Regions from separate parts of the Flavobacterium sp. AK-301 genome, predicted to be linked through region 2. Evidence: riboswitches for the same ligand, from Rfam matches in the RefSeq annotation. Region 2 holds a riboswitch; each other region holds the start of a gene.

Region 1 (4,293 bases), on a different contig from region 2:
AGTATTGGATTGGGGACTGGAATCGCAGACACATGCTCCTTTTGTTCTTGAATATAGTGTAACGATAGAAGATAAGATAGATATAAAAGAGCATTTAACCTTACAAACAGCCTCTGATAATGTGTATGAAGTAAAAACGGATGAGACTTTTCAGGTTCGTGCCGCTGTTTCAGCAGATCAGCAAAAGGTAAAAATTGGTTTATTTAGTAATAACGGTACTTTTTATGCCGATATCACGATTTCCGGAGAAGGAAATAGTTATACTTGTCAAATACCTGTTGATGTTTCAAAAGGAAAATATATTATTCAGCCATATATAGAAAAAGAAGAGAAGAAAATAATTGTTGCTCGTCCGGAAGGATCACATCTGATTGATAAGTTGCCGATTACTATTTTGGGCGAAAAAGGTTTTAATTTTAGAACAGCAACTGTATTAAAACATTTACAACTGAAAACAGCTCAGGATAATTTCTTTCAGGTGGCTGTAGAAGATTCTTTTGAGGTATATGTTCCTTCTTCAGAAACCGTTACAAGAGTTGGATTGTTTGAGTTAAATGGTGTTTTTTTAACTGATATTACCGTTACTAAAAATAAGTATACCTATACCTGCGAAGTCCCTTTTGAAATTAATGAAGGGAATTTTATTGTAATGCCTTATGTTATGGAAAATGGAGTTGTAAAAATCGTAGAACGTGCAGATGGAGCTACTGTAATAGATCGATTACCGTTAGCCGTAACAGAAGGCGATATATGGAGTCGTAAACTAAGCCTTCCTGTGCAAGAAGAAATTACAGAAAACACAACAATCAGAGTTTATCCTAATCCTGCAATGGAAGTTATCTATATTGATGCACCCGGTACCGTTCAGGGAATAGAAATTTATAATCTAAACGGACATCTGGTTAAAAAAGAAACACCATCAGGACAGAGTATTTCTGTTCAGGGACTTCAAAAAGGAGTTCATGTTTTAAAAGTAACCACTTCCGAGGGATTGTTTAGTCATAAAATAATAAAGAACTGATACGATAATAAGTTGAGTTAGTGCTTGGAATATGTTCTAAATTGTAAAGGTTTTTTATTCCCGGTTTTCTGTATCCAGAAAACCGGGAATTTTTTTATTTTTATACTGTCTGAGCAGAAAGTATATTTTCTAATTTGAATATCAGATAAAACCATTGAAAATAAAGAATAAAATAAGAACAGTTATGGATTTTAATTTTAAAGAAAAGTATATACTGGAAAACGATATTGTTTGTCTGCGTCCTTTGGAAGAATCTGATTTTGAAAATCTACGTCATTTTTCACGGACAGAACCGGAACTGTGGAAGTATTCTTTAGCTGTCATTAACGGAGAAGAAACATTAAAAAAGTATTTATATACAGCAGTGCAGCAAAGAGAAAAAGAAAAAGAATATCCCTTTATTGTGTTGGATAAAAGAAATAATAGCTATGCCGGGAGTACAAGATTCTATGATGTTCAGCTTTCAGATAAATGCTTACAATTAGGATATACCTGGTATGGAAAACAGTATCAGGGAACTGGTCTGAATAAGCAGTGTAAGTTTCTTCTTTTAGAATTTGCATTTGAAAAAATGGGAATGGAAAGAGTCGAGTTTCGTGCGGATAACAACAACAAGAGGAGTATAGCAGCAATGAAAAGTATAGGGTGTAAAGAAGAAGGTATTTTACGTAGTCATGCATTGAAACCGGATGGTAGCAGACGGGACAGCATTGTACTGAGTATACTGAAAGCGGAATGGGAAACGGAAGTGAAAAACAGACTTAAAGAAAAATTAATTTTGTAACAAGTTAATCTATTGAAATGGCAATATAGAACACTGTTTTTAGAATTAAAAATCTTGATAAAACACAAAAAGCAGATCATTGAAAATGAAATATTGAAGTTTTTTGGATACCATAATAAAGAGATTTGATCAACATTAAAAACGTTTTTAAATATCAAAATAATGAGATGAAAATAGTTGATTTTTGATATGAGATAAAATATGTTTTGTCTATTAACAAATTAAAAGAAATAAAGCTTTTTTGTTTTTTGATTAAATAAAAAAATGGCGTATGAAATTTCTTTAAAAAAGAGCACTTATCAACAATTGTTTAAAAGTAAATTACCCTTCTTCTGAATTTGTGGCTACCTTTGAAGTCGTTAAAATAAGTTGTTTTTTGTGTTTGGATTTTTTATTCCAACAATAAAATAATAAAGGGGAATCGTGTGAGATTCACGAGCTGTCGCGCAACTGTAAAGTAATATTTTTATTACAAGCCAGATTACCTTTCCTGCACAGAATGATTTTGCTTTCGCATCAGGGGCAATGCCATAAGAGATCAGATTTTTTGAAAAATTTGAGTTTTATTACATTGCTTTTTATTAATCAATAATAAAAAGTATTATGAGTATTTTTGACTACAGACAAAGCTACAAACCTTTTGAGTATCCGGAGGTTTTACAATTCACAGAAGCTATTAACAAATCGTTTTGGGTACATTCAGAGATTGATTTTACAGCTGATTTACAGGACTTTCATTCTCATTTATCATATGCTGAACAACAGGCTGTTAAAAAAAGTTTATTAGCTATTGCTCAGATAGAAGTAGCAGTGAAATCGTTTTGGGGTAGTTTGTACAATCATCTTCCAAAACCGGAGTTTAATGGTCTGGGAAGCACATTTGCAGAATGTGAATTCCGCCATTCCGAAGCTTACTCACGTTTACTTGAAGTATTGGGGTATACCAATGAATTTGATAAGCTCATCGAAATACCCGTGATGCAGAGCCGTATTCAGTATCTGAACAATGCTTTAAAAAACGCTAAAAGCGAAGAGCCGCAAGAGTACATTACATCACTGGTTCTGTTTACCATTTTAATTGAAAATGTCTCTCTTTTCAGTCAGTTTGCCATCATATTATACTTTACAAGATTTAAAGGATATATGAAAAACACCAGTAACATTATTGCCTGGACATCCGTTGATGAACAAGTGCATGCTAATGCCGGGATGTATATTATTAATAAGATTAAAGAAGAATTCCCTTCTTATATCGATCAGAACAAATCAGAAGAAATAACAAAGATCATTCTTGAATCGATCAGTATAGAATCACAGATATTAGACTGGATTTTTTCCGAAGGAGAATTGGATACGATTAGTAAAACAGATATTCTGAACTTTATGAAATACAGAATAGATGCCAGTCTGGTTCAGATCGGTTTTTCTAAGTTGTTCTTTATCACAGAAGAACAATACAGACCGATGAAATGGTTTGAAGAAGAAGTATTTGCAAACAGTTTGGATGATTTTTTTGCAAAGAGACCTGTAGAATATACAAAACATGATAAAAGTATTACTGCTTTAGATTTATTTTAGCAGAAGAGGAATAAAATTTTTTAAGAAGCCCGTATTAGTCTTTCCCGAAGAGATTAATCGGTTATAAAACGTATAAAAAGCATAAATAGAATGGAACGACTTTGGTGGTTAAATGAAGAAAGCGAACAGATATTGAATAGAGGTTATCTGTTAAAAGGAGAAACTGTAGAAGGAGCTATAGAAAGAATAACAGCAGGAGCAGCAAAACGGCTGAAAGCTCCTGAACTGCAGAAAAGTTTTCAGGAATTGATAGAAAAAGGATGGATGAGTTTAAGCTCTCCTATCTGGGCAAATATGGGAACAGAACGTGGATTGCCTATTTCCTGTTTCAATGTACACATACCCGATGATATAGAAGGAATTACCCATAAACTCGGTGAAGTGATTATGCAGACCAAAATAGGAGGAGGTACCTCAGGCTATTTTGGAGAATTGAGAGAAAGAGGAAGTGCAGTAACCGATAATGGAAAGAGTAGTGGAGCAGTATCCTTTATGAAGCTTTTTGATACCGCTATGGATACCATTTCACAAGGAGGAGTCCGTAGAGGAGCATTTGCTGCCTATCTGGATATTGACCATTCCGATATAGAAGAATTCTTATCCATTAAAAATATAGGGAATCCTATTCAGAATTTATTCTATGCCGTTTGTGTTCCCGATTACTGGATGCAGGAAATGATAGACGGAGATACTTATAAAAGAGAAATTTGGGCAAAAGTTCTGGAGTCAAGACAACAGAAAGGACTGCCTTATATTTTCTTTACAGATAACGTGAATCGGAATAAACCGCAGGTTTATAAAGACTTGAATTTAAAAATTAATTCAAGTAATTTATGTTCCGAAATTGCTTTACCTTCAACAAGTGACGAGTCCTTTATCTGCTGTCTTTCCTCTATGAATTTAGAACTTT
Region 2 (4,293 bases):
GTACAGGTAGTGGAGCGAGGCTGATCATTTCTTACAAAAGACCATTGTAAAATTGTAACAGGTCCTGTAAGCATCCCTTTAACCAGTTTATCAGTAAGTGACTGTGAATAAACTGCCCATTTTACCGTCATTGGAGTAGGGCGGGAGACATCTCCATAAATGATTGGAGGTTTCACACATCGGCTTCCATAGCTTTGTACCCAACCGTTTTTTGTAAAAGCAAAACCCTGTAACTGCTCTCCAAAATATTCTACCATGTCATTACGTTCAAATTCTCCATGAACGAGAACATCAATATCGATCTCTTCCTGAAAACGGATATTTTCTTCTGTTTCTTTTCGAATAAGCTCATCATACTGACTTAAGGTAATAGTTCCTTTTCTAAACTGAGCTCTCCAGCTTCGTACTTCATCAGTCTGAGGAAAAGAGCCTATTGTGGTTGTAGGAAACAGGGGTAGATTTAGAGCTTTTTTCTGTAGTTGTTTTCTTATTGAAAAAGGATTTTTACGATGGGTATCTTTTTCTGTAATCTGAGCAACGCGTTCTTTTACTTTAAGATCATGAATTAAAACTGAAGTTTTGCGAAGATCCTGTACCTTAATGTTTTCCTTTAATTTAGTGGCAGCATTTGTAATGTCCTCACTGTTGGCAAGCTGTTTTAATACTACTATTTCTTCAATCTTCTGTTTTGCAAAAGCCATCCATTGTTTTATTTCAGGAATCAACACCGTATCATTTGTTTCTAAATCCAGATCACACGGAGAATGTAGTAGAGAGCAGGAAGAAGAAATAATAATTCTGTCTTTCCCTGTTTTATTGGATACTGAATCAATAACTTTTAAAGAACTTCTAAAATCATTTTTCCAGATATTTCTTCCATCTACCACACCTAATGAAAGTATCAGCGTTTCAGGAATATTTTTTAAAATATCTTCTAATTGTTCCTGATCATTCGTCAGATCAAGATGAAGTGCTGAAACAGGAAGAGAAACAACAAATGAAGTATTATCTCTTAAACCTCCAAAATAAGTTGCCAAAAGGGTTTTCAGCTCAGGGAAAACTTTCTTTATCTCGGTATAAACATACTGAAAAGCCTTTTTTTCCTTTTCATTCAGATCTAATGAAAGAAAAGGCTCATCAAACTGTATCCATTCTGCACCGTTAGCAATAAGTTCTTTTATAATATCAAAATAAACCGGAAGCAGTCTATTTATTAAATCAATTTTTTCAAAACCACTTTCTTTTTCCTTTCCTAATAAAAGATAAGAAACAGGACCTATAATTACCGGTTTAGTAAGTATATTATTCTGTTTTGCTTCTATAAATTCATCAATTATTTTTTTAGAAAATAATTTAAATTCCTGATCTTTATAAAACTCAGGAACGATATAATGATAATTGGTATTAAACCATTTTGTCATTTCCATTGCGGTAATATCCAATCCATTCTGCTGATAACCTCTTGCCATTGCAAAATAAAGGTCAATGGGATCTATTTCTTTAGAAATAAGTTTTGTATAACGTTTTGGAACAGCGCCAAGTGCAAAAGATAAATCCAAAACCTGATCGTAAAATGAAAAATCATTAGAAGGGATTAAATCAATTCCTACTTCTTTTTGAAGTTTCCAGTTATGAATTCGAATTTCTTTTCCGGCACTTAAGAGTTCTTTTACCGAAATTTTGCCGGCCCAGTACTTTTCACAGGCTTTTTTTAATTCTCTGTTGCTACCGATTCTGGGATAGCCAAGGTTGTTTGTAAACATGTTTTTTGCTTTTAAAAAATTAATTAATTAGTTAAAAGCTCTTTGCATGATTTCACAATACTTTAAAAGAATATGGAAAATAGAAATAAACAGAAAGAAATACAGTTTACTCCCTGAATATTTTTTTTAACCAATTACTTCAAATCGCGAAAGTATTGTCAAGTAGAAATAGGCAGGTATCCTGACTTATAACATTTTTACCGTCCTTCCCATCATAATAATGACAGTGGACAACGTGGGGTAAAAACTATGATGTTACTTACAGTTGCGCGACAGTTCGTGATTTACACACGATTCCCTTTTAAATCCGGATCTTAATTCGGAACCTATCTCATTTGAAAGAAATAAAGTAAAGAACTTAATAAACAAATATAACAACTATTATTTTAATAAACTATAGAGTCAAAGATTTAAAGATTAAGAGTTTCAATGGAGCAAAAGTTTTCAGTTGCAGTATTTAGTTATTAATTTTTTTTACCTTAAAAAACTTTGCTCCTTTGTAACTAACTTACTTTATTGAAAAAGGCTTAATTTAGCATAAAAATCAGGATATGAGATTCAACAGTAGAAGATGGGTAAAGCCGGAAGATTTAAATCCTAACGGAACCTTATTTGGAGGAAAACTATTAGCATGGATTGATGAGGAAGCAGCGTTGTATTCTATTATTCAGTTAGAGAATCCCCGAGTAGTAACAAAACATATGTCTGAGATCAATTTTATGAGCTCGGCACAACAGGGAGATATTATCGAAATAGGTATTCAGGTAGTTAAATTTGGAAGGACATCCATAGTTCTGAAGTGTGAAGTTCGAAATAAAATGACACATGAAACAATCATTGCTGTGGATAAAATTACTATGGTAAGTCTGGATAGTTTTGGACGACCTTTGCCACATGGAAAAACAGTTGTAGAATATACAGAAGACAGGCTGAAAAAATAGTTTCTCAGCCTGATTCTTTATAATTTATAAACCTCCTCCGGTACTGTCAGAAGATAATTCATATATTTCAAGATCAAAATATTTAGCAGAAGCAATAATATGATCAAAAATATCTGCCATTATAGATTCATAATTCAGCCATCTTTTATCACTTACAAAAGCATAAATCTCCAGAGGAAGCCCTTGAGCAGTAGGTTGTAAGTGTCTGCACATCATAGTCATATCTTTATTAAGACCGGGATGTAAAGAAAGATACTGATTAATATATTTTCGAAACAATCCAAAATTTGTCAGATTACGACCATTAATGAATAAGTTCTTATCAATATTATTTGCAGTATTCCATTTTTCAATATCCTTTTGTCTGTGATCAATATAAGAAGAAATTAGCTGTATCTTTTTAAAGCTTTCCAGTTCAGAGGCATCAATAAACCGAACACTAGTAGCTTTTATCAGAATAGACCTTTTTATTCGGCGTCCACCTGAATCAGTCATCCCACGCCAGTTTTTAAATGAATCCGATATTAAACTGTAAGTTGGAATAGTAGTAGTTGTTTTGTCAAAATTTTGCACTTTTACTGTTGCTAAATTAATTTCGATCACATCACCATCTGCACCAAATTTATCCATTGTAATCCAGTCTCCAATTCGTACCATATCATTAACAGATACCTGAATGCTTGCTACAAAACCTAAAATTGTATCTTTAAAGACAAGTATTATTATTGCAGAAACAGCTCCAAAGGTTCCTAGAAGATAATTAACAGATTTATCAAACAGAATAGACGCTATGATTGTAATAGCCATGATCCATAAAAAAATCTTTACAACCTGAATATAACTGTCAAGTGGCTTATCTGCAAAAGCAGGTGTTTTTTTAAAGTGATTCTTTAAGGCATTCATCATACTATTTACAATACCTAAAAGAAGAAAAACAATAAGAATACTTATACTTTTATCAAAAAAATTTTCCCAGTTTACAAAACCGGAAAGTACTAAAGGGATGGTTTCATAAATAAAGAATAACGGAATAATATGTGCTATATAAGCAATTGTTTTATTATCTACCAGATATTCATCAAATTGTATTTTTACTTTTTTTCCTACTCTGGTTACTATATTTATCAGTAATTTTTTAAATAACTGATCCAGCAAGTATCCTAAAATGCTTATGATGATGATATTTACAAGCAAATTGGCATATATGGCTATATGCTCATTTACATCTATATCTTTAAGAAGTTTGTATACCCAATTAAATAATTTCTTATCCATTTAAAAGATTAAAGCATTTTCTTTTCAACATAAAAAGTTCCAAAAGGAATAACTGAGGCAATACAGATATAAAAATATTTTTTCAGAGACCATTCAGTTTCAAACTTAAGCATTGTTGCCAGCAAAATGTATACTATAAACAACAGACCATGTGCCATACCAACTGTCCGAACATATTCAGGAAGTTCATACATATACTTTAAAGGCATTGCAATAAATAAGAGTACTAATAAAGAAACTCCTTCTAAAAAGGCTATAATCTTAAAAAATCGAATCATTATGATAATTATAAAGAAAGGTTAATACTAAGTTTC
Region 3 (4,293 bases), on a different contig from region 2:
CATGATAGATAAAATAAAATACGGGAAATATATAGGTCTCCGACTAGGGATTCTTATTATAGCAATTATAGTTGTTAATTCTATTGTAGAAGCAACACAGACTCCTGTTAGAGGTCCCTCAAGTGGAATGGCAAATTTGACAAACTGGATATTTTATGTGGGAGGGACTTTTTTAATTTGGCTGTTATATCTGACAACAGAATTAGTATATTATAAAATAAAAGGTAAAAAAGTATATTTTAAAATAAATGTCATTTTAATCTTATTACCCGTAATAATATTAGCAACTTGGTTGTACAGTATCTGGTCGTTTTAGCATTTAATTGATCGTTAATTTCAATGAAATATCTTTAATTATAAGACTAATAAAGATTTTTAATAATATTGTATAATTTTTTATTTTTTAACTCTTGGTTCTTTCTTCTAAATATGGTGTATCATAATTTTTTTACACTGTTAAAGTAACACTATTTAAAGGGTGAAAGTACTATATTTGTGCATCTAAAATCCCGTTAAATGAATACCACTATTTTGATTATCGGAGCCTGTGGTCAGATTGGAACAGAGCTGACCATGAAATTGCGAAGTGTATATGGTTCCGATGCTGTAATAGCATCAGATATAAGAGAAGGAAATGCAAAAATGATGGCTTCCGGACCCTTTGAAGTTGTCAACGCAATGGATTATAATCAAATTGAAAAAATAGTGGATAAATATAAAGTAGATGAGATTTATTTAATGGCAGCGATGCTATCCGCTACTGCAGAAAAAAATCCGGCAATGGCATGGGATTTAAATATGAACTCCCTTTTTCATGTACTGAACTTAGCCAAAGAAAAAAAGATAAAAAAAGTCTTCTGGCCTTCAAGTATTGCTGTTTTCGGACCAACAACTCCCCGTATAGATACTCCGCAGTATACCGTAATGGAACCCTCAACCGTATATGGAATTAGTAAACAGACCGGAGAAAGATGGTGTGAATACTATTTTAAAAATTATGGAGTAGACGTAAGAAGTATCCGGTATCCCGGTTTAATAAGCTGGTCTACCCCTCCCGGAGGAGGAACGACAGATTATGCTGTGGATATTTATTATAAAGCATTACAGGATAAAAAATATGAATGTTTCTTATCTGAAAACACAGGACTTCCTATGATGTATATGGATGATGCTATCAAAGCGACCATTTCCATTATGCAGGCTCCCGCTGAAAAAATAAAGATCAGATCCTCCTATAATTTATCCGGAATGAGCTTCACTCCCGATGATATTGCAAAAGAAATCAAAAAACATATTCCCGAATTTACTATTAGTTATTCTCCCGATTTCAGACAAAAAATAGCAGACAGCTGGCCGCAGAGTATTGATGACTCATCAGCAAGAAAAGACTGGCAGTGGCATCACGATTTTGACCTGGCTTTAATGACTACAGATATGCTGGAACATCTTAATCGTTAGTTTTCAGTATTCAAAACTGAAAACTGCGACTGAGTACTGAAAATCGAATACTTCTCTCTTTAAAAAGACCTTTATCTAAAAAAATATGTATTTTTGCCAGTGATTATGGTATTGCAAATTATCAGAATATATTTTGATAATTTGCAATAAAAGGGAATCAGGTGAGAATCCTGAACAGACCCGCTGCTGTATGCTCATAAAATGATTTTGAACAATTCTTTTGCCACTGTTTTATAAAATGGGAAGGCCGTTCAAAGTTGAGTAAGTCAGAATACCTGCCATAATGAAGGATTCCGTTTCAGTTTTAACGGAGATCCAGCAATAAGTTTAAAGCTTTCGAGGAATGGAGCTTAAGCATAACATAGATAGAGAGATTTCTTTATTTCTGCTGTATATTTATTCTAACAAAAGCTTTTTGATTTTTTAATATCAAAATGGCACAATGTATTTTAGTAGTTCAAAAATTTATTACAGTATTGTTCTGAGTATTCTTTCCGTTGCTTGTTTTTCACAAAACAAAACAGACAGTATTCATCAGATGAAAGAAGTAATAATAAAAAAGTATGCAGAAGAGAGAGCAGCCCGCTCAACAACTCCGATGCAGATACTTACATCTGATGCTATTGAGAAGTTAAATGTATTGCAGTTATCCGATGCCGTTAAGTATTTTTCCGGAGTTACGATAAAAGATTATGGAGGAATCGGAGGACTTAAAACAATTTCAGTACGAAGCCTTGGAGCAAATCATACCGCAGTCAGTTACGACGGGATTACAATAAGCGATGCTCAGACCGGGCAGATTGATCTGGGGAAATTCTCTCTGGACAATGTTGAAAGTATTTCGTTAAATGCTGGGCAAAGCGATAATATATTCCAGACCGCACGATTATTTGCTTCTGCAGGAGTATTAAACGTACAGACCTTATCTCCACAATTCAGAAAAAACGAAAAATATACTATTCGAACTACACTTAAAGGAGGTTCATTCGGTCTGATAAACCCCCGTTTTCTGGTTGAAAACCATATTACTAAAAAGATGTCCACATCAGTTAATGCAGAATATATGTATTCTGACGGAAGATATCCTTACACGACTCATTTTGGAAACGCCGGAGACCTAACTTCAAAAGGCAAACGAACCAATTCCGATGTAGAAGTATTTCGTGCAGAAACAGGATTGTTCTACAATATTAATGAACACAGTAAGTTTCGTGCAAAAGCTTATTACTATCAGTCAGAAAGAGGATTGCCCGGAGCAGATATCTGGTATAACGAAAGCGAACCGATTCAGCGATTATGGGATAAAACATTCTTTGTACAAGGACATTATGAAAATGATCTGAACGAAAAATGGTCCGTTCAGGCTAATTCCAAATTTAACTGGGCTTATCAGCGTTATTTGGATTCCGGTTATCGCGGTACAGGAGGCAAAGAAGAGAACAATTATTATCAATGGGAATATTACCTTTCAGGAACCCTGTTATATAACCCGATTAAGAACCTTTCCTTATCCATTGCTTCCGACGCTTCTATTAATACAATGAATGCCGACCTGAAAGTTTTTGCTTATCCGACTCGTTATTCCTTTCTGAATGTCTTTGCTGCCAAATATACCACAGAACGATTTTCCGTATTAGGAAATGTTTTGTCCACTATCGTAGAAGAGCAGGTAAACTATGATAAGAATGTAGGGGACAATCACAGTATTAATTATGGCAAAAGCGGTAAGAATCAGAACCGTTTATCTCCCTCTCTGAGTTTTTCATATAAACTGTTCCGTAAAGAAGATCTGCGTTTACGACTGATGTATAAAAGTATTTTCAGAGTCCCCACCTTTAATGATCTGTACTATTCAGAAGTAGGAAATCCCGATCTGAAACCGGAATTTACAAAACAATATAATGCAGGGATTACCTGGGTAAAAAGTATTGGAAAATATATTCCTTTTATTTCCGTAAGTATTGATTCCTATTATAATAACGTAAACGATAAGATTGTTGCCAGACCCTCAGCCAATATATTCAAATGGTCAATTGTCAATGTAGGAAAAGTAGATATATACGGCACCGATATCACGTTTGACGCACAGATAAAACCGTCCGATAAATACAGTATTACGTTCTCTGGAACCTATACGCTTCAAAAAGCATGGGATGTGACTTCAAAAACGGATGAAGTAGAGAAATTGCAGTACAAACATCAAATAGCCTATACCCCCGAACATTCCGGTTCCGGACGTATCAGCTTTGATAATCCTTTCGTTACCGTTTCCTATGCAGCCGTTTATTCCGGAAGTCGTTACAAACTCGGAGAGAATATCCCCGAAAACTATGTTGGAAAATATTCAGATCACAGTGTTTCGTTCAATAAAAAATTCAGATGGGACAAGGTTGATATTTCCTCAAGTGTAGAAATACTGAATCTGTTTGATTCCCAGTATGAAGTAGTTAAATCCTATCCGATGCCCGGACGTTCCGTTCGAGGCACACTTATAATTAAAATATAAAAAATGAAGTATATTTCCGGTAAAATAATAGTATTCCTTCTCTTCATCAGCCTGTTTTTTGTTGCAGCCTGTGATGACAGTGATAAATATGTAGGTCCCCCAAGTGTGGTCAATCCTCCCGGAACAGAAAATGAAGCTACTGCACTTTATATCTGTAGTGAAGGACTGTTTAGTATGAATAATAGCAGTATTGCTTATTATTCCTTTAAAGAAGCGGTCCTTAAAAAGAATTATTTTTTAGAAAAAAATCAGAGAGGATTAGGAGATACAGCTAATGATTTACAGTTATATAGAGATAAATTATACTGTATTATCAATGTTTCAAATAT

The links. Region 2 has a riboswitch for cobalamin ahead of metE (5-methyltetrahydropteroyltriglutamate--homocysteine S-methyltransferase). Riboswitches for the same ligand answer to the same signal wherever they lie in the genome.
Region 1: linked by a shared signal. The riboswitch ahead of AC4FQX_RS10065 (ribonucleotide-diphosphate reductase subunit beta) and the one ahead of metE (5-methyltetrahydropteroyltriglutamate--homocysteine S-methyltransferase) in region 2 are both predicted to bind cobalamin.
Region 3: linked by a shared signal. The riboswitch ahead of AC4FQX_RS06715 (TonB-dependent receptor plug domain-containing protein) and the one ahead of metE (5-methyltetrahydropteroyltriglutamate--homocysteine S-methyltransferase) in region 2 are both predicted to bind cobalamin.

Annotation. Positions count from the first base shown of each region.
Region 1 covers NZ_JBZEES010000006.1:35,372-39,664, forward strand. The annotation lists gene AC4FQX_RS10055 (T9SS type A sorting domain-containing protein) at 1-1,021, shown strand, start outside; gene AC4FQX_RS10060 (GNAT family N-acetyltransferase) at 1,206-1,805, shown strand; cobalamin riboswitch at 2,172-2,312, shown strand; gene AC4FQX_RS10065 (ribonucleotide-diphosphate reductase subunit beta) at 2,409-3,383, shown strand; gene AC4FQX_RS10070 (ribonucleoside-diphosphate reductase subunit alpha) at 3,474-4,293, shown strand, end outside.
Region 2 covers NZ_JBZEES010000002.1:285,061-289,353, reverse strand. The annotation lists gene metE (5-methyltetrahydropteroyltriglutamate--homocysteine S-methyltransferase) at 1-1,763, opposite strand, end outside; cobalamin riboswitch at 1,918-2,108, opposite strand; gene AC4FQX_RS04785 (acyl-CoA thioesterase) at 2,315-2,704, shown strand; gene AC4FQX_RS04780 (mechanosensitive ion channel family protein) at 2,729-3,979, opposite strand; gene AC4FQX_RS04775 (DUF3817 domain-containing protein) at 3,988-4,257, opposite strand.
Region 3 covers NZ_JBZEES010000003.1:185,927-190,219, forward strand. The annotation lists gene AC4FQX_RS06705 (hypothetical protein) at 2-316, shown strand; gene AC4FQX_RS06710 (L-threonine 3-dehydrogenase) at 517-1,458, shown strand; cobalamin riboswitch at 1,548-1,755, shown strand; gene AC4FQX_RS06715 (TonB-dependent receptor plug domain-containing protein) at 1,901-3,964, shown strand; gene AC4FQX_RS06720 (DUF5074 domain-containing protein) at 3,968-4,293, shown strand, end outside.